One region of the Caulobacter sp. 10L414 genome, then DNA from elsewhere that is predicted to be linked to it. Evidence: riboswitches for the same ligand, from Rfam matches in the RefSeq annotation. Region 1 holds a riboswitch; the other holds the start of a gene.
What was found. Region 1 has a riboswitch for glycine ahead of AC1DCG_RS22080 (TonB-dependent receptor domain-containing protein). Riboswitches for the same ligand answer to the same signal wherever they lie in the genome.
Positions count from the first base shown of each region.

Region 2: it holds a riboswitch for glycine, as region 1 does, so the genes downstream of both, gcvT (glycine cleavage system aminomethyltransferase GcvT) here and AC1DCG_RS22080 (TonB-dependent receptor domain-containing protein) in region 1, are expected to answer to the same signal.

Region 1 covers NZ_JBFTJR010000074.1:1,206-15,883, forward strand. The annotation lists partial or broken gene AC1DCG_RS22045 (cellulose biosynthesis protein BcsC) at 1-2,317, shown strand, start outside; gene bcsD (cellulose biosynthesis protein BcsD) at 2,314-2,787, shown strand; gene AC1DCG_RS22055 (family 8 glycosyl hydrolase) at 2,795-3,802, shown strand; gene AC1DCG_RS22060 (hypothetical protein) at 3,835-4,158, shown strand; gene AC1DCG_RS22065 (sensor histidine kinase) at 4,155-5,519, opposite strand; gene AC1DCG_RS22070 (response regulator transcription factor) at 5,516-6,178, opposite strand; gene AC1DCG_RS22075 (ABC transporter substrate-binding protein) at 6,233-7,309, shown strand; glycine riboswitch at 7,576-7,664, shown strand; glycine riboswitch at 7,668-7,759, shown strand; gene AC1DCG_RS22080 (TonB-dependent receptor domain-containing protein) at 7,896-10,604, shown strand; gene AC1DCG_RS22085 (S9 family peptidase) at 10,763-12,724, shown strand; gene AC1DCG_RS22090 (TonB-dependent receptor) at 12,921-14,678, shown strand, end outside.
Region 2 covers NZ_JBFTJR010000088.1:526-6,415, forward strand. The annotation lists gene AC1DCG_RS23295 (lysozyme inhibitor LprI family protein) at 1-128, opposite strand, end outside; gene AC1DCG_RS23300 (dihydrofolate reductase family protein) at 557-1,138, opposite strand; gene AC1DCG_RS23305 (site-specific DNA-methyltransferase) at 1,342-2,424, shown strand; gene AC1DCG_RS23310 (hypothetical protein) at 2,435-2,827, shown strand; partial or broken gene AC1DCG_RS23315 (hypothetical protein) at 2,863-2,967, shown strand; glycine riboswitch at 3,073-3,163, shown strand; gene gcvT (glycine cleavage system aminomethyltransferase GcvT) at 3,321-4,433, shown strand; gene gcvH (glycine cleavage system protein GcvH) at 4,507-4,872, shown strand; gene gcvPA (aminomethyl-transferring glycine dehydrogenase subunit GcvPA) at 4,989-5,890, shown strand, end outside.

The DNA of each region.
Region 1 (14,678 bases):
CGGCCGGCTGGAGATCGACGCGGCCATCGACCAGGCCCGCGAGGGCGGGGGCGTCGCCACGCTGCGGGCGCTCGCGGCCCGTCCGGGCCTGTCGGTCGACGCCGAGGGCCGGCTGGCCTCGGCCCTCTACGACCTCGGCGACCGCCAGACCGCGCTCTCGATCGCCCAGCGCACCCTGGTCGAGGGCGTCACCGAGACGCCGACCAGCTATGACGGCATGGTCGCGGTGCTGGCCAAGGCTGGCCGCGACGCCGAGGCCGCCGCCATCATCCGCCAGGCCGCCACCCGCGCCGGAAACGCGCCCGAGGGCTCCCGCGCCGTCGCCGACCTGACCGCCACCCTGGGCGCCGAGCGGGCCGACCGCCTGCGCGCGTCCGGCGACTTGGCCAGCGCGTTCGACGTGCTGTCGGCCGCCTTCGCCGTGGCCCCCAAGAACACCCGCCTGCTGGCCCCGCTGGGCCGCGTCTATGTCGACGGCCGGATGTACGACGAGGCCGCCCAGGCCTACGGCGTGCTGCTGCGGGCCAAGCCGGGCGACAAGGAGGCCCTGATCGGCCTGGCCGACGCCTCGGCCGGCCGGGGCGACCTGGCCGGCGCCCGCCGCACCCTGGCCCAGGCCATCGCCGCCTCGCCGCGCGACGCCGATCTCTATCTGGCCTCGGCCCGGGTCGAGCGGCAGGCCGGGAACGAGCGCGGCGCCCTGGAAGCCCTGCGCGCCGCTCGGGCCTTGCGCGAGCGCCGCCCGACCTTCGGCTCGGGCCTCGACGCGGTGTTGGCGCCGGGCGGCTCCAACGCGACGCCGGGCGGGGGGCTGGGCCCCAACCCCTTCACCAGCGGCGGCGTTCCGGCCCGCGCCTCGCCGGTGCTGCCGGTGGCGGCCAGCCGCTACGACCTGATGGGTTCGGCCGCCGCCGCGCCGCTGATGGGCGTCGACGTCGCCTCGGGCGGCGACCAGCTGGCGGGCGTGCTGACCCCGGCGGCGCCTGCGTCCGCGCCCACCTATTCGACCAACGGCGAGCGCAACTTCGCGGGCCTGGCCTTCCCCTTCACCGGCCGCAACGGCCGCGCGGGCGAGGCGGCCTCGCCGCGCCCGACCAGCACCGTCGCGCCCGCGCCGGGCAATCCCTTCGTCGCTCCGGCCGCCCGCGATCCCGTGGTCGGCGACATCGACCGCCAGATCGCCGAGATCACCGCCCGCACCGCCGCGCAGGTCGCCGGCTCGGCCCAGATCCGCACTCGCTCGGGCGAGGCGGGCCTTGGACGGCTGCACGAGCTGTCGGCCACCGCCTCCGCATCCGCCAACCTGGGCGAAGTGCGGTTCACCGCCTCGATCTCGCCGGTCAGCATCGACGGCGGCACGCCCTCGGGCTCGGCCGAGCAGCGCTATGGCGGCAACCAGATCGTCAACGCCCGCGCCATCGTCGGCGAGTTCGCGCCTGTCTATCGCGCCGCCTCGCCGCAGAGCGCCTCGGGCGCGGCGGTGAACCTGGCCATGGAAGCCGGTCCGCTGAAGGCCGACATCGGCACGACGCCGATCGGTTTTGGCGATGTCGACGTGGCCGGCGGCGTCACCTTCTCGCCGCGCCTGGGCGCCAATGGCCAGGGCAAGGCCTGGATCGAGCGTCGCCCGGTCACCGACAGCGTGGTGGCCTATGCCGGCGCCCGCGACCCGGTCACCGGCCAGCGCTGGGGCAAGGTGATGCGCACCGGCGGCGGGGTCAGCCTGTCGTATGACGACGGCTATTCGGGCCTCTACGGCGACGCCAGCTACAGCCACTACGACGGCGAGCACGTGGCCGACAACGACGGCTACCAGGTCAATCTGGGCGGCTACATCCGACCCTATCGCCGCGGCGAAACCGAAGTGCAGGTCGGCTTCAACCTCAACCAGCAAGGCTTCGACAACAACCAGAACTTCTTCAGCCTGGGCCATGGCGGCTATTTCAGCCCCAAGACCTTCACCAGCCTGACCGCGCCGATCAGCGTGACGGCGAGGCAAGGGCCGTGGAAGTTCAAGGGCGCCATCGCGCCCGGCTACCAGACCTACAACCAGGCCGGCGCGGCCTATTTCCCGATGGACCCGGCGCTGCAGGGCGAGCTGACCACGCTGGCCCAGGCCGACGCCGACGTCTTCCCGCGCTACCTGGCCCAGAGCGCCAGCGGTTTCGGGATCTCCGGCGGGCTGTCGGCCGACTACCAGTTCCGGCCCGGCGCCAGTATCGGCGGCGCGGTCAACTTCAACACCTTCGGCGTCTACAACGAGACCGCGGTCAGCGTGGGCGTGAAGCAGATCCTCGGCGGAGACGGCGGCCGATGAGCGCCAGCGAGTTCGATCCTCGGTCCAAGGACCTCGGCTACCTGCGCCGGCGGCGGGTCAGCGGCCAGTGGGCGCCGTTCCTGGCGTCGCTGGCCGACGAGCTGGCGGCGGTCGGCGACCAGGGCGCGGTCAAGCGCTTCCTGTGCGCCACGGGCGAGCGGATGGCCCGCCGCCACGCCCTGCCCAAGCTCGAGACGCTGGACGAGCTGGAGGCGCGGCTGAACGAGATCCTCGACGCCATGGACTGGGGCTGGGTGCAGCTCGCCGTGGCCGAAGACCACATCCTCATCACCCATGGGGCCTGTCCGAATGTTCTCGAAGACGACGACAAGCGCGCCTGGCCTCCGCTCATGGCCGAGCTTCTGGCGGGCGCTTACGGCGCCTGGCTGGCGGCGCAGGGAAGCCCGGGCGGGGTCACCACCTGCCGTGATCCCCTGGCTTCGCCGCTGGTGTTCGAGCACCGGGTCTAGGCTGCTGATGGTGGCTCTGGTCGCGGCGTGCGGCGGCTCGGGGGCCTGCGCGCGGCCGCCGGACGGCTGGGCGCAGTTCAAGACGGCCTATGTGCAGCCCGACGGCCGCACCATCGATCCCGAGAACGGCGGCGTCAGCCACAGCGAAAGCCAGGGCTGGACCATGCTGCTGGCCGAGGGGCACGGCGACCGCGAGGCCTTCGACAAGGCCTGGGGCTGGACCCGGGCCAACCTCGTCCGCAAGAACGCGCCGCTGCTGGCCTGGCGCTACGACCCCCGGGCCAATCCCGCCGTCGCCGACGAGAACAACGCCTCGGACGGTGACATCCTGGCGGCCTGGGCGCTGCTGCGGGCCGGGCGGCGGTGGAAGAACGACGAGTACCTGGCCGCCTCCAGGGCCATGCGCGAGGCGGTGGCCGAGCGGCTGGTGGTCGAGGTGGGCGGTCGCACCGTGCTGCTGCCGGGCCTGGAGGGCTTCCGCGGCCCGGCGGGCGTGGTCGTCAACCCGTCCTATTTCGTGCTGCCGGCGCTGAAGGATTTCGCTGCCGAGGACGGAGCTGCGGCGCCTTGGCGCACCCTGGTCGCCGACGGGGTGAAACTGGCTCGGGAGGGGCGGTTCGGCGCTCAGAAACTGCCTCCCGACTGGCTTCTGGTGCGGGCTGACGGCGGCTTGGCCTTAGCGCCTGAAAAACCTCCATTATTCGGTTTCGACGCCATTCGCGTGCCCCTGTACCTGGCCTGGGGGGGAGAAGATTCGCTGGCGCGCGAAACCGCCGCGTATTGGCGCGGAAAGATTCAAGCCCAAAAAGCGCCACCGGCATGGGTCAATATGTCCGACGGTCATGAAGCCGACTTTCCGCTATCTGGCGGGGGTGTCGCCATCGCCGCCCTGGCGCTGAACGACCCGTTGATCCAGGCGCTGCGGGGAGCGTCGCCGGATCGCACGTACTACTCTTCGGCCCTTGTCCTGCTCGCCGAAATGGCGGGTCGGGAGAAGGGAGGCAAAAGACCTTAACCCCGTGCCGCTGGAAGCGGTGGAGCCGAGCCATGGCTGGTGATGTCAACCGTCTCTTCTCGATGATCAACCAGGCGAACCTGCCCTATCAGGTGTTCGAGCAGGTCTTCGACGACGCAGCCCCGGTGGTCGAGGCCCAGGCCGCCCTCAGCGAAGGCGAGGCGATGGCCCTGGCCCTGCGCAACGTCTTCGGCTGCCCTCCGGCCGCCAACGAGGACGCGGTGACCGTCGAGTCCGGCTTCCTCAAGGCCTATTGCGAGCCCGAGCCGGCGCCCGCCCCGGCCGCCCCCGTCGCCGCCAAGCCGGCCAGCGCGCGCCTGGACGACATCTTCCGCCGCATGATCGCCACCGCCTAGTCGGCGGCGGCGAACCTCAGTTCCACCACAAGGCCCGGCCGTGGCGAGCGCGTGCGCGCGGCCAGGCCGATGTCGAGGCGCTGGGCGATCGAGCGCACGATCGCCAGGCCAAGCCCGGCGCCGTTGGTCGCCGCCTTGCTCTTGCCCCGGAAGAACGGGCTGAAGATGGCGCCGATCTCCTGGGGCTCGACCCCGGGGCCGTGGTCCCACAGCGTCAGCCTTGGCCCCGCGTTCTCGGCGGCGACCACCAGCGACACCGCGCCCCGCCCATAGGCGCAGGCGTTGAACACCAGATTGCGCAGCAGTTCCCCGACCAGCACCGCATTGCCGGCGGCGATGGCGGTCTCGGGCAGGCGGCGGCGGAAGATCACGTCCGGATAGTCTCGCGCCACCTCGGCGGCGATCGTCTCGACCAGCAGCCGCAGGTCGCTCTGCCCCTCGACGGCGGCCGCCTCCGAGCGGGCCAGGGCCAGCAGCTGGCTTAGCACCTGGCGCAGGTTGGCCGCCGCGGCCATCGAGTCTCTCAGCAGCGACTTCTGCGGCTCGGTCTCGATCGAGCGCTCGACCAGGGCCAGGTTGGCGATGATCACCGACAAAGGCGTGCGCAGCTGGTGCGAGGCGTCGGCCGAGAACCGCTCCAGCGCCTTGGTGAAGCGCTCCAGGCTGGGCATCAGGTGGTTGAAGGCCGCCACCACCGGCGACAGCTCGGCCGGGGCGTCCAGGTCGCGCACCGGCGCGAAGTCGGGCCGCGAGGACTGGGCGCGGCGGGTCAGGTCGGCGGTCAGGCTGCGCAAGGGCGCCAGGCCCCAGGTCACGGCCGGGATCACCAGGGCCGCGGCGACCAGCACCAGCAGCAGCGGCAGGATGATGAAGTTGAACTGCAGCTCGCGCACGCTGGCGCGGCGGGAGTCCAGGCTCTGGGCGACGGCGACCACGACGGGCTCGGCCACGCCCGGCACCATCACCGTGGCCTGGGCGATGCGCACGCGATAGCCGCGCATCTGGGCATAGGCGAAGTCGGTCTCGTTGGGCGGCGGGGCCGGCGGGTGAGGCAGGTCGTCATAGCCGGTCACCAGGCGCGGCCCCTGCCGCACGGCGTAGAACACCGCGTCGCGCTCGGGGCTGTCGAGCAGGCCCAGCGACCAGGGCGGCAGGGCGACCTTGGCGCGGCCGTCCTCGGCGCCGATCTGGGCGACGATCGAGGCCACCGAGCCGGCCAGCAGCCGGTCGGAGGTCTTTTCCACCACCTGGTGGGCGGCCAGGGCGCCGGCCAGGGCCAGCGCCGCGCCCAGCAGAGCCAGCGGCGCCACCTGGGCGATCAGCAGGCGGGCGACGAGGCTGGGCGGGCGGCGGCGCCTCACGGATCCAGCCGGTAGCCGGCGCCGCGCAGGGTCTGCAGCTGCGGGCCGTCGGGCTGCAGCTTGCGGCGCAGCCGGCCGACATGCACCTCCAGCGCGTTGGGCGAGGCCGGCTGCTCGTCGGGAAACACCTCGGCGGCCAGCTGGCCGCGGTCGACCACCCGTCCGGGGCGCATGGCCAGGGCCTTGAGCGCGGCCCACTCGCGGGGGCGCAGGTCCAGCCGCCGCTGGCCGACCCAGGCCGCGCCGGCCTCCCAGTCGCAGGTCAGCGTGCCCAGGGTGACGATGCGGGCGGCGTAGCCGCTCTTGCGGCGGACCACGGCGCGCACCCGGGCCACCAGCTCGAACGGGTCGAAGGGTTTGAGCACGTAGTCGTCGGCGCCCATGTCGAGGCCGGCGATGCGGTCCTGCACGGCGTCGCGCGCGGTCAGCACGACGATCGGCGTGGAAAAGCCCTCGCGGCGCAGGCGCGACAGGATCTCGAAGCCGTCGATGTCGGGCAGGCCGATGTCGAGGATCATGGCGTCGAAGTCGCCGGGCAGGGCCAGGGCGAGGGCGGCTTCGCCGGTCTCGGCGCAGACGGCCTCGTGGCCTTCGCTCTCGAGGGTGGCGGTCAGCGAACGGCGGAGAGGCGGATCATCCTCGACAACCAGTATCTTCATCGGGGATGTAGCGTCACGACGAAAGCAAGGGGAGCGCCGGCCATCCGACGCCGATTGACAGTCGAGGTCAAGAGACGCCGGGCGCTGGGCCTGATCGGCGCGGCGGGGCTCGCCGGTCTGGCGGTGGCGTGCGCGCCGCGCGTCGAGGGGCAGGCGACCAGCGCCTGGGACGTCATGGGCGCCCAGCGCGAGGGCGAGGTCGTCGTCTACGTCAACACCGGCGTCTACGGCCCGGTGGCCGAGGGGTTCCGCAAGCGCTTTCCCAAGATCAAGCTGACCATGGTCGAGGTCGCCGCCCGGCCATTGCAGGCGCGAGTGATGGCCGAGACCGACAGCGGCGCGCCGGTGGCCGACGTGGCCTGGAGCTCGTCGATGGACATCCAGGTCAAGCTGATCAACGACGGCTACGCCCAGACCTACCGCAGCCCCGAGGCCCGCCACCTGCCGGCCTGGGCGGTGTGGCGCGACCAGGGGTTCGGCGTCACCGCCGAGCCGATCGTCTTCGCCTACAACAAGCGTCTGCTGAAAGAAGAGGACGTGCCGCGCAGCCACGCCGCGCTGCTGGCGGCCCTGCGCGACGACCCCGCCCGCTGGCGCGGCCGGATCGCCATGTACGATCCGGAAAAGAGCGGGGTGGGCTTCCTCTACCTGTCGAGCGACACGGTGGTCTATCCGGACGCCTGGGCGCTGTATGACGCCCTGGCGGGCTCGGATCCCGGGCTCTACGTGCCCGGCGCGCCGATCCTGGCCAGCGTCACGGCCGGCCGGCATCTCTTGGCCTATGACATGAACCGCTCCTACGCAGACTGGTGGGCGCGCGGGCAGGGGCCGGATATCGGCTATGTCGTGCCCGACGACTATTACCTGTCGATCGCGCGGGTGGCGTTCATCACCCGTTCGGCGCCCCATCCCAAGGCCGCGCGCCTGTTCCTCGACTACCTGATGTCGGAGGAGGGGCAGCGGCGGCTGGCGCAGGCGCGGCTGACGCCGATCCGCGAGGGGCTGGGCGCGCGCCCGCCGCCGGGCGGCCGTCCGATACGGGTCGGGCCGGCCCTGCTGGCCAATTTCGACCAGGGCCGGCGCGAGGAAATGCTGGCCCGCTGGCGCCGCGCGCGGGGCGATCGCGACTAGGCGCCCGCATTGCGGGCAATTGTCGCCAAATGTTTGTGCAAATTGACCCGCTGGGCCGGGGCTCAGCCCATTTTTACGGCTCGCGCCCGCGCCGCGAAGCTGTCACCGACCTGTCACGCCCCCCTGATCGGTTGAAACCGCAGGGCGATGGCCGATCCCCCTGGGTTGATCGTCAGGAAGAACGTGCCCGCTCATCGCGGCCGGCGCGATGAAAACATGCCGCTTCCACCGGTTTTGCCGACAGCGGAACGCCCGGCCTAACTGATCCTGCTCTTGCGGAAGAGATCAGGTTCGACCCGACGCCGAAGGCGCAACCGCCCCGGAAACGCTCAGGCAAAAGGACCGCGGAGCACAAGGACGCTGGAAAGCAGGCGCGCCTCCAGGAGGAGCGTCTCGCCGAAGGAGCAAGGGCGCGGTGCGTTCCGAATCTCTCAGGCCAACAGGACAGCGGGGGCAGAGGAACGCCTTGCGGTTTCGCGAGCGGCGCGTGGTGCGCCGCTGGCGGATCGCAGCTGCCGGACCGTCCAGTTCATGGGCGTCCGGGGCGGGGGCGACTGTCGACTGCATGTTTGAGAGGGGATCTCACTTGGCATTTTCACGTCACTCCCGCCGCGCCCTGCTGATCGGCGCGAGCATCCTGCCCGCGGCGCTGGCGCTGCACGGCGCGGCCCTGGCCCAGACCTCGGGCGACAAGGCCGACGACAGCGTCGGCGAGATCGTCGTCACCGCCTCGCGCATCGACCGCGCCGGCTTCCAGGCCCCGACCCCGACCGTCCGCGTCACCGACGTCGACCTGGCCGTCGGCGCGCGCCCGAACATCGCCGCGGCCCTGAACGACCTGCCGCAGTTCCGCGCCACCACCTCGGCCCAGACCACCGGCACCAACACCGGCGCCGGCAACGCCCCGCTCGACCTGCGGGGCCTGGGCATCAGCCGCACCCTGGTGCTGATCGACGGTCGCCGCTTCTCGGGCGAGAACGATCTGAACGTGGTGCCCAGCGTGCTGGTCAAGGGCGTCGACGTCGTCACCGGCGGCGCATCGGCCGCCTGGGGCTCGGGCGCCGTGGCCGGCGTCGCCAACATCATGATCGACCGCAACTTCACCGGCGGGAAGCTGGGCGTCGAGGGCGGCGTCTCGTCCTATGACGACGCCGAGCAGGTGCGCGTCGAAGGCGCCTGGGGCACGGGCTTCGCCGACGGGCGCGGTCACTTCGTCATCGGCGGCGAGTTCCTCAACAACGAAGGCGTGGTTCCCAAGAACAGCCGTCCCAACATCGGCCGCTGGGCCACCGTTCCCAACGGCGACGGCCGCTACAAGCTGGCGCCCGACGTGGGCTTCTCGAACGCGGCCTACGGCGGCCTGATCATGTCGGGCGTGCTGAAGGGCAAGGCCTTCAATCCCGACGGCAGCCTGCGCGACTTCGACTACGGCACGGTCAGCGGCACCAACTCGATCGGCGGCGAAGGCCCCTCGAACGACGACCTGTCGCCCCTGGTCACGCCCCAGCGCCGCTATGCGACCATGGCCAGCGTCACCTACGACCTGACCGACAGCGTCAAGCTGACCGCCGAGCTGCGCCACTCGCGCATGTGGAACGACTACATCTGGTTCGGCGACCACAACCGCGGCAACCTGACGATCAAGGCCGACAACGCCTTCCTGCCGACCGCCGTGCGCACCGCCCTGGCCAACGCCGACGAGACCCAGTTCACCATGGGCCGCTTCAACAGCGACCTGTCGTACTCGACCATCGACTTCGAGCGCGTGGCCACCCAGGGCACGATCGCGCTGGACGGTTCGTTCGGCGACGGCTGGCGCTGGAGCGCTTACTACAGCCACGGGGAGAACGAGAACAACATCGACACCCCCGGGTTCCTGCTGACCCAGAACTACGCCAACGCCGTGGACTCGGTGATCAGCCCGACGAGCGGCCAGGCGGTCTGCCGCATCGCCCTGACCGACCCGACCACCAACTGCGTGCCGATCAACCTGTTCGGCGAGGGCTCGCCCTCGGCCGCGGCGATCGCCTACGTCACCGGCACGCCCAGCATGCGCGAGACCTCCAAGCTCGACGTCGGCGGCTTCAGCCTGCGCGGCGAGCCCTTCGAGCTGCCGGCCGGTCCGGTCTCGATCGCCGTCGGCGGCGAGGCCCGCAAGGAGTCGGTCGATCGCTCGGTCGGCGCCCTCGACACGGCCAAGGCCTTCACCTCGTTCAGCTTCTCGGCGATGTCGGGCAGCTTCACGGTCAAGGAAGCCTTCGCCGAAGTGCTGGTGCCCGTCGTCCGCGACGTGCCGGTGCTCAACAAGCTGGAGGTCAATGCGGCCGCCCGCATCAGCGACTACGACACCACCGGCTCGATCTGGTCGTGGAAGCTGGGCGCGACCAACGAGTTCTTCCCGGGCTTCCGGGGCCGGATCACCCAGTCGCGCGACATCCGTTCGGCCAACCTGACCGAGCTCTTCACCACCAGCACGACGGGCTACAACACCATCGTCGACCCGGTGACCAGCTCCAGCGTCTACGTGCTGACCAACGGCGGCGGCAACCAGGCCCTGCAGCCGGAGACGGCCAAGACCTTCACGGCCGGCTTCGTCTATTCGCCGCCGCAGATTCCGGGCTTCAACGTCTCGGTCGACTACTACAACATCGACATCGACGACGTGATCACCACGATCGGCGCCCAGGACATCGTCACCCGCTGCGCCGCCGGCAACCAGGACATGTGCTCGCGGATCACCCGCGACAGCGCCACCAACGCCATCACCCGGATCGTCTCCACCTACGTCAACCTGTCGAACTACAAGACCGACGGCGTCGACGTGGAGATGTCCTACTCGATGGACGCCTCGCGCGTGCATTCCAGCCTGGACGGCCGCCTGCGCCTGCGCACCGTCGGCACCTGGGTCAACAACCTGACCACCAACGACGGCGTCAGCGAGATCGACTACGTCCGCTCGCAGGGCTACTCGTTCGGCCTGGGCGTGCCGGAGTTCCGGGTCGTCAGCAGCCTGGACTACTCGGGTCCGGTGTTCGGGGCCAACCTGCGGGCCCGCTACATCTCGCCCGGCAACTACAACAACACCGTCGATCTCGTGAACGGCCACATCAAGGCCTACACCTATGTCGACCTGGGCGTGCGCGCCAAGCTGCCCGAGTTCAACGGCTACAACGTCGAACTCTACGCCAACGCCACCAACCTGTTCGACAAGGAGCCGCCGATCGGCTCGCTCTACTCGCCCTACTACGACGTCATCGGCCGCTACGTGACCCTGGGCGCGCGGATGCGCTTCTAGGAACGCCGGGACCGGACGCGTCCGTCGCCCCCGCCGGGCGCGCCCGACCCTGGCGGCCTGGAGCCTTCCCTCAAGGCTCCGGGCCCGGCCGATACCAGCGCCGCCGGCCGGTCCCCCGTGGCCGGCGGCGCCTCACCCCCTCGATTGGTGATTTCCCCATGATCTCGCGCCTTCCCCTGACGCTCGCCCTGCTGGCGGCGAGCGGCGGCCTCGCCATGGCCCAGACGGCCCCCGCAACCGGCCCCGTGGCCGCCGTTCCGGCCGCCATCGTCGCCGACGGCCTGCCGCCGATCCCGCAGGAGCTGGTCTCGGCGACCACGCCCTACCTGCAGGCCCGCCACGCCAACTTCCTGGGCTGGAACCCGGCCGATCGCTCGATGCTGATCAAGACCAGGTTCGGCGGCACCGACCAGGTCCATACGGTGGCCAAGCCCGACGCCGACCGCCGCCAGCTGAGCTTCGAGGCCGAGCCGATCCTGGCCGCCGCCCTGTCTCCCGCCGGCGACGCCCTGGTGCTGCAGAAGGACGTCGGCGGCGACGAGTTCTACCAGCTCTACCTGCTGGTCGACGGCCGCCCGCGCCTGGTGACCGACGGCAAGAGCCGCAACTGGTTCGGCGCCTGGTCGTCCGACGGCAAGCAGGTCGGCTACGCCTCCTCGCGCCGCAACGGCGCGGACATGGACCTCTATGTGGTCGACCCGCGCGATCCCAAGACCGACCGCCTGGTCGCCAAGGTCGCCGGCGGCGGCTGGAACATCGCCGACTTCTCGGCCGACGGCCAAAAGGCCCTGGTGCTCAATCGCATGTCGATCAACGAGGCCATGGTCTATGAGCTGGATCTCGCCAGCGGCGCGATGGTTCCGCTGACCGACCCGAAGGCCAAGGCCTCGTTCGTCGATCCCCACTACGCCCACGACGGCTCGGTGTGGCTGACCTCGGACAAGGACAGCGACTTCCTGCGCCTTGGCCGCCTGGACGCGAAGACCAAGGCCTTCGTCCCCGTCAGCAAGGAAGCGCGCTGGGACGTCTCCGACTTCGCCCTGTCGCCCGACGGCGGCTTCGCGGTCTACGCCATCAACGAGGCCGGGGTCTCGCGCGTGCGGGTGCTGGACCTGGCCAGCGGCGCGGTGCGCACCGTCGAGGGCCTGCCCGGCGGCGTCATCCCCTACAGCATCGGTCCGGCCATCGAGATTTCGCCGTGGGGCGAGATCGGCCTGTCGATGTCGTCGGCCAAGGTGGCCGGCGACGCCTTCTCGATCGATCCCAAGACGCTGAAGGTCACCCAGTGGACCCACAGCGAGACCGGCGGCCTGGATCCGGCCAAGAACGTCGAGCCGCGCCTGGTGGAGATCAAGAGCTTCGACGGCGAGACGGTCTCGGGCTTCCTCTATCAGCCCGATCCGGCCAAGTTCCCCGGCAAGCGCCCGCTGATCGTCGACATCCACGGTGGCCCCGAAGGCCAGACCCGCCCCGACTTCCTCGGCGGCAACAACTATCTGGTCAACGAGCTGGGCGTGGCGCTGTTCTTCCCCAACGTCCGCGGCTCGTCGGGCTACGGCAAGCGCTTCGTCAATCTCGACAACGGCCCGTTCAAGCGCGAGGACTCGGTCAAGGACATCGGGGCCTTCCTCGACGCCCTGACCAAGGAGCCGGCGCTGGACGCCGACCGCTTCGCGGTCAACGGCGTCTCCTACGGCGGCTACATGTGCTACGCCTCGGCCACGCACTACAGCCCGCGCCTGAAGGGCGCCAACTGCTACGTCGCGATCTCCAACTTCGTCACGTTCCTCGAGAACACCCAGTCCTACCGGCGCGACCTGCGCCGCGTGGAGTACGGCGACGAGCGCGATCCCAAGCAGCGCGCCCAGCTGATGAAGATCTCGCCGCTGACCAGCGTCGACAAGATCACCATCCCGCTGCTGGTGGCCACCGGCGGCACCGACCCGCGCGTGCCGGCCTCCGAGGCCGACCAGATGATCGCCGCCGTCCGCGCCAAGGGCGGGCAGGCCTGGCACCTGCTGGCCAAGAACGACGGCCACGTCTTCCGCAAGAAGGAAAACGCCGACTACTACTTCTGGTCCAGCATCATGTTCTGGCGAAAGACGCTGCTGGGCCAATAGCCGGACCGATTGATCCGACCACGGACAGGGCAGGGCGCGGAACCGGGTTCCGCGCCCTGTTTCGTGTTCGCTTGCCGCGCGACAGCGGCGGGGCGCGTTCAAACGCTTGCCTGAATAACAGTGTTCGTTCTATTGCCCGGGCACTTCTCCAAGACCAGCGCCGATGGGCGGGTGAGGGTCTCTGCAAGGTTGTCGGGTGACCTTTCGAAGCGGACATGGCGGCCTTGTGCGGGCCCTGGCGACGGCGGCCTGCGCCTGGGCGCTGGCAGCGCCCGCCTGGGCGGCCGAGCGCACGGCGAGCGTGACCGTGCGCGCCCAGCCGCTGAACCGCGCGCTGGCCGAACTGGGCCGCCAGGCGCAGATCGAGATCCTGGTCTCTTCCGACACGATCGGCGCGCGGCGGGCGCCGGCCCTGCGGGGACGCCTGACGCCCAGCGAGGCGCTGGAGCGGCTGCTGGCCGGATCGGGTCTGCGGTTCGAACGGGTCGAGGCCGGGGTCTATGTGGTGAAAGCCGGGCGCGGCGCGCCGTCCGAGGAAACCTCCGGTCCGGTGGCCTTGCCCGAACTGCTGGTCGTGGGCGTGCGCACCCAGAACGTCGACCAGCGGCGCGATCCCGACGACATCCAGCCCTATCGGGTGTTTGAGCGCAGCACGCTGCGCGCCGCCCAGTCCCATTCGGCCGACGACTTCCTGCAGACCTGGCTGACCAGCAACGGCGACAGCCGCCAGTCGATCCCGCGCACGGCGCAGGGCCTGCCGCCGTCGCGCTCGAACTTCGCCTTCCGCGATCCCAACGCCCAGTCCAGGACCCTGCTGCTGGTCGACGGGCGGCGCATGCCGGCGATCCCGAACTACGACTACCTGCTGCAGGCCGACGTCGGCCCCATTCCGCTGGCCGCGATCGGCCGGATCGAGACCCTGGGGTCGAGCAGCGGCGCCGTCTATGGCCTGGGCGCGGTCAACGGCGTGGTCAACCTGGTGCTCGACCGCGACTATCGCGGGGCCGAGGTCGCGGCCACCGCCGGTGTGGGCGAGGATGGCGACGGCGGCTACAGCCGCTTCGACGCCCGGATCGGCTATGGCGCCGACGACGGCGGCACGGCGGTGATGGTCCGCTACGGCCAGAAGCGCTTCAACGGCGTGGCCTATGGCGATCGGGCGGAGGCCTACGCCCCCCTGGACGGCGCGCTGCTCAAGTCCGGCCAGGCCTACAGCCGGCCGCCGGGCAACGGGATCACCCTGTTCGGCGTCAACGGCCCCTTCACGGTCGGCGGCGTCTCGATGCTGAAGAGCTACATCCCCGCCGACTACGACGGTTCGACGCCGATCGAGACGGTGCTGATCGGCAACGCCGGCCAGTCGGCGCCGGGCCTGGCCCCGGCCCACCGCGACCGCCTGCTGTCGACCGACAGCCGCACCGATGCGGTCCTGGTCAATGTCCGCCAGAGGCTGTGGCGCGGCGCGGAGGCCTATCTCGACTACATCTATCTCTCCAGCCTGGACCTCTATCCCACCGCCTCCGGGGCGTTCTCGACCTGGCTGACGCCGGGCCAGGGAGCGGCGGCGAAGCTGTCGGGAACGAGCCCCGTCGAGCTGGTCGCGCCCGTGCCCTTCGTCTCGGGAAACACCCGCAGCCGGGTGATCTCGCGCCGCTTCACGGCCGGGCTGGTGTTCGACCTGCCGGCGCGCTGGCGCGGCGGCGTCGACTACGCCGTGGGCGGGGCCCGCACCACCACCATCAGCGCCGAGACCGGCTACGAGGCGCTGGCCTGGTCGACGGTGGCCAGCGGCGTGGCGCCCGGCGACGGCCGGCCCGCGCCTAACCCGTTCGGCGACCAGGCCAGGTTCCTGGCCGATCTCTCCCGCTACGAGGCCGCCTGGGCGCCTGCGTCGCCCTACGCCGCCTCGCGACTGGAGGACATCTCGCTGCGCGCTTCGGGCCCGGTCGCCCGG
Region 2 (5,890 bases), on a different contig from region 1:
GCCTGATCACATCGCCCTTCCGGGCGGCTGGATGCTTCCGCGCGCGGGCCGGCTTGCGCCGAGGCGAACTTCGCGTAGCTGAACGCAAGCAGCGCCAGGAAAAGGCCTGAGACCCGCACCGACCTCACGCTTCGGCTCCCGACTTAAGCATCATCCTGGTTCCTTGACGGTCGTTCCCGACGTCCGCGACGGGTCGAGAGCGGGAATTGGCGCCGGCGCCGAGGATGGAGGTGGAGCCCAGCCGCCAGGGGCGGGGGTTGGAACGTCAGCCAGGCGGCTTGCGGACCTACATTCGATTAGCGATCTGGGCGTCAATCTCGGCAACCCGTGCTTCGAGCTGCGCCAAATAGGGGGCGCCATGTTGCGCCATTTTTTTGGGACGAATAGCCTCGGATAGCGACCCTATACTTCCCGACCTCGTCGACGAGTTCAGCCCTCAGCCGCTGAAGCTGATCTATGGTCAGGGTCGCTCGACGCTCGTAGGCAGTGGCGCTGTGCATATCGTCATTGTCGCAATCGACCGACGTTCCGCAATGGGTCGCAAGCTAACGCCCCCTCACGCCTCGGCCCCGTCCGACGCCGCCGCCCGCCCCCGTCCGCGCGCCGCCTTGAGCGGCAAAAGCTCGTAGTCCAGCCGCACCACGCCCATGGCCAGCGAGGCCGCGCCGCGCAGGACAAGGCCCCTGGGCGCGCCGCCGCGTTCGGGAAACAGCGGTCGCCCCTCGCCCAGCAACACCGGGGCGATCAGCAGCGACAGGCGGTCCAGCGCGCCTTCCTCGGCGAAAGCCGCCAGGAGCCCCGCGCCGCCCACCACCCAGGCGTCGCCGTCGTCGAGGTCGCGCAGGCGGGCGACCAGGGCCGGCAGCCCCTCGCGCCAGAACCTCACCCCGCGCTGCACCGGATCGCCCCGCCGGGAGGTGACGACGAAGCCGCGCTTGCCGGCATAGGGCCAGCCCATGCCGAGGCTGGGGATCTGGTCATAGGTCGACCGGCCCATGACCACCGTGCCCACCAGATCGATGAAGGCGCCGTAGCCGGGATCCACTTTCCGGAACGGCGCCAGCCACTCGACCCCGCCGCCGGCGTCGGCGACGCGGCCGTCGAGGCTGGACGCGATGAACCCGCGGATCAACGCCATGCCCCCCTCACATCCCCCAACCTCGTCAAAGCGGCCGGACGCTTCGCGCCCCGGTCGAGTTCACGATAGAGAACATTTGCAGAACATCAAGCACTGTTAACCGTTTTTCGAATCGCGATTAACCAGTGGCTAACCATGACCGTTCATTCCCGGGTAACCACGGGACTCCATGATTCCGTTGGGTGTTTTGCAAGGAAGCGGACATGGCGTTCGGGCCGGAAACCATCATTCAGGGCGATTGCATCGAGGCGATGAACGCCCTGCCCGAGAAGTCGGTCGACCTGATCTTCGCCGACCCGCCCTACAACCTTCAACTCGGCGGCGACCTGCTGCGCCCGGACAATTCCAAGGTCGACGCGGTCGACGACCACTGGGACCAGTTCGAGAGCTTCGCCGCCTACGACAAGTTCACCCGCGAGTGGCTGAAGGCCGCCCGCCGCGTGCTCAAGGACGATGGCGCGATCTGGGTGATCGGCAGCTATCACAACATCTTCCGCGTCGGCGTGGCGGTGCAGGACCTGGGCTTCTGGATCCTCAACGACGTCATCTGGCGCAAGACCAACCCGATGCCCAACTTCAAGGGCACCCGCTTCGCCAACGCCCACGAGACCCTGATCTGGGCCTCCAAGAGCCAGAACGCCAAGCGCTACACCTTCAACTACGACGCCCTGAAGATGGCCAATGACGAAGTGCAGATGCGCTCGGACTGGACCATCCCGCTGTGCACCGGCGAGGAGCGCATCAAGGGCGCCGATGGGGCCAAAGCCCACCCGACCCAGAAGCCCGAAGCCCTGCTCTACCGGGTGATCCTGTCGACCACCAAGCCGGGCGACGTGATCCTGGATCCGTTCTTCGGCGTGGGCACCACGGGCGCGGCCGCCAAGCGCCTGGGCCGCAAGTTCATCGGCATCGAGCGCGAGGCCGAATATGTCGAGCACGCCAAGACCCGCATCGCCCAGGTGACGCCGATCGCGCCGCAGGACCTGGAGATGACCGGCTCCAAGCGCGCCGAGCCGCGCGTGCCGTTCGGCGTCATCGTCGAGAACGGCCTGCTGCATCCGGGCGACACGCTGTACTGCGCCAAGGGCGCCCATGCGGCCAAGGTGCGCCCCGACGGCTCGATCGCGGTCGGCGACCTGACCGGCTCGATCCACAAGATCGGCGCCATGGTGCAGTCGGCCCCGGCCTGCAACGGCTGGACCTACTGGCACTTCAAGACCGACGCGGGCCTGGCCCCCATCGACGTGCTGCGCGCCCAGGTGCGCGCGGCCATGCCCCACGCCTGATCGCCTTCAAGTGAAGGAAGGCCCCATCGGCGTTCGCCGCTACTGGACGATCGGCTGCCTGGCCATCGTGCTGACCATGCTGTGCACCTCGGCGCTGCCCGACAAGGCGAGCTTTCCGCTGAACCTGGTCGGGCCGCTGGTGCAGATCGTCGGCTGCGCGGTGCTGGTGATCATCGGCCGGCGTCGGCTGGGCGAGAAGGCCAACCTCGCCTTCATCGGCCCCGTGGCCGGGGCCGCTCTCGTCTGGGGCGTCTATCTGTGGACGGCGAGCTCGGGCATGGGCCCGACGCCCGGACCGTCCGCCTGGCTGGGCGTCACCCTGCTGGGCGTGGCCATGGGCGCGACGCTGCAGTTCCTGGTGCTGGGCTTCGTCGGCCAGGGCGGCGCGGTGAAGAAGGGCTGAGGGCCAAGCCTTCTCCCGCGCACTCTAAACCTCGTCATCCCGGCCGCAGCGAAGCGGAGAGCCGGGACCCAGGGGCCGGCGCAATGCGGTCGCCCCTGGGTCCCGGGTCTGCGGCGCATTCGCGCCTCCGCCCGGGATGACGATCGAGGGTTGGTCGCGCGCCTCGAATCCAGGCGTCGCCGGATCCCCACGCGCCAAGACCTCGGCCGCGCTTGACTCCCTCCCCGCCCTCGCTCATTGACCGCCTGACCCTCGCGGGAGACATCGGGATTCGATCCCGAGGCCGAAGGCGCAACCGCCCCGGAAACGCTCAGGCAAAAGGACCGCGCGGGTTTAGGAACGCTGGAAAGAAGCCTCCCGAAAGGGCGGCTCGCCGAAGGAGCAAGGCTTCTCTTTGGAAGAGGCCGGAATCTCTCAGGCCAAAGGGACAGCGGGGGCGCGACCAACCGGCGAGAGCCGGAACCGTCGCCGACCCCGTTTCGGAGCCCGCCGCGTGTCCACCGACGATCTCAAGAAGACCCCGCTCTACGACGCCCACGTGGCGGCCGGCGCCCGCATGGTTCCGTTCGCGGGCTATTCCATGCCCGTGCAGTACAAGGACGGCGTGCTGAAAGAGCACCTGTGGACCCGCGAGCATGCGGGCCTGTTCGACGTCTCGCACATGGGCCAGGCCCGCCTGCGCGGCGAGAACCCCGCCAAGAGCTTCGAGAAGGTGGTCTCGGCCGACTACCAGGGCCTGAAGGCCGGCAAGCAGCGCTACGGCGTGCTGCTGAACGCGCAGGGCGGCATCATCGACGACTTGATGACCGCCCGTCCCGACGAAGACGGCCTGTTCGTCGTGGTCAATGGCGCCTGCAAGGACAACGACTACAAGATCATCGCCGAGACCCTGGCCGGCGAAGCCACGGTGGAGCGCCTGGAAGACCGCGCGCTGCTGGCCCTGCAAGGTCCCGCAGCCGCCGCCGTGCTGGCCGCCCACGTGCCGGAAGCGGCCGAAATGGTGTTCATGGACGCCAAGGCCCTGACCGCCTTCGGCGTTCCCGCCATCATCTCGCGCTCGGGCTACACCGGCGAGGACGGCTACGAGATCTCGGTGCCGGCCTCGGACGCCGCCCGCATCTGGAACACCCTGCTGGAAGACGAGCGCGTCAAGCCGATCGGCCTGGGCGCCCGCGACAGCCTGCGCCTCGAAGCGGGCCTGCCGCTCTATGGCCACGACCTGGACGAGACGGTCTCGCCGATCGAGGCGGGCCTGAACTTCGCCGTCGGCAAGAGCCGCCGCGAGGCCGGCGACTATCTGGGCGCTGACCGCATCGCCAAGGAACTGGCCGGCGAGCTGGCCCGCGTGCGCGTGAACCTGAAGGTGCTGGAAGGCGCCCCGGCGCGCGAAGGCGCCGACATCGCCGACGCCGACGGAAACGTCATCGGCAAGGTCACCAGCGGCGGTTTCGGCCCCAGCTTCGGCGGCGCCATCGCGATCGGTTTCGTGCCTCCGGCCTACGCCGTAATCGGCGCGACGCTGAAAGTCATCGTCCGGGGCAAGCCGGCGGCCGCAGAGGTCGTAGCCTCCCCGTTCGTTCCCACCCGTTACGTCCGCAAACTTTAGCCGACGCGACAGCCAAAAGTGGACGCCGGTTTTGGCGTCCGTCGCGTCGCAAACATAGAGAAAGGGCCCGACAATGCGCTTCACCAAAGACCATGAATGGGTCGCCGTCGAAGGCGACATCGCCACCGTCGGCATCACCGCCTACGCCGCCGAGCAACTGGGCGACGTGGTGTTCGTCGAAGTTCCGGAAGTCGGCAAGACCGTGGCTCAAGGCGAAGGCCTGGCCGTCGTCGAGAGCGTCAAGGCCGCCTCGGACGTCTACGCCCCGGTGTCGGGCGAGGTCGTGGAAGCCAACGCCGAACTGGGCGATGCGCCGGAAACCGTCAACGCCGCGCCGGAAGCCGGCGGCTGGTTCGCCAAGCTGAAGCTGTCCACCCCGGCCGAGGTCGACGCCCTGATGGACCGCGACGCCTACGAGGCGTTCCTGGCGACGCTCTAAGCCGCTTTTTTCGTGTCATCCCGGACGGCGCGAAGCGTCGATCCGGGATCTCGCCCGCCGGGCGCCGGAGATCCCGGCGCTTCGGCCGGGATGACAAATCCTAGGTGCTTCTCCCCATGCGCTACCTCCCCCTGACCCCCGAAGACCGCGCCGACATGCTCGGCGTGATCGGCGCGGGCTCGATCGACGACCTCTTCGTCGACGTGCCGGCCGTCGCCCGCCGCAGCGAGCCTGTGGACCTGCCCCATCACGCCGGCGAGCTGGAAGTCGAGCGCGAGATGCTGCGCCTGTCGCGCCGCAACCGCTCGGCCGCCGAGGGGCCGTTCTTCGTCGGGGCCGGGGCCTATCGCCACCACGTGCCGGCCACGGTGGACCACATCATCCAGCGGTCGGAGTTCCTGACCAGCTACACGCCCTACCAGCCGGAAATCGCCCAGGGCACGCTGCAGGTGCTGTTCGAGTTCCAGAGCCAGGTCGCCGCCCTGACCGGCATGGATGTGGCCAACGCCTCGCTCTATGACGGCTCGACCGCCACGGCCGAGGCCGTGATGATGGCCCAGCGCGTCACCCGCAAGAACAAGGCCGTGCTGTCGGGCGGCGTCCACCCGCACTATGTCGGCGCGGTCGAGACCCTGGCCCACGCCGCCGGCGTGGCCACCCTGCGCCTGCCGGCCGCCATCGACGCCGAGGACGCGGTGATCGCCGCCATCGACCAGGATACCGCCTGCGTCGTGGTGCAGACCCCCAACGTCTTCGGCACCGCCACCGACGTGACCAAGATCGCCGAGGCCGCCCACGCCGCCGGCGCGCTGCTGATCGTGGTCACCACCGAAGCCGTCTCGTACGGCCTGCTGAAGTCGCCGGGCGCCATGGGCGCCGACATCGCCGTGGCCGAGGGCCAGTCGATCGGCAACGGCCTGAACTTCGGCGGTCCTTACGTCGGCCTCTTCGCCTGCCGCGAAAAGTTCGTCCGCCAGGCCCCTGGCCGCCTCTGCGGCGAGACGGTCGACGCCGACGG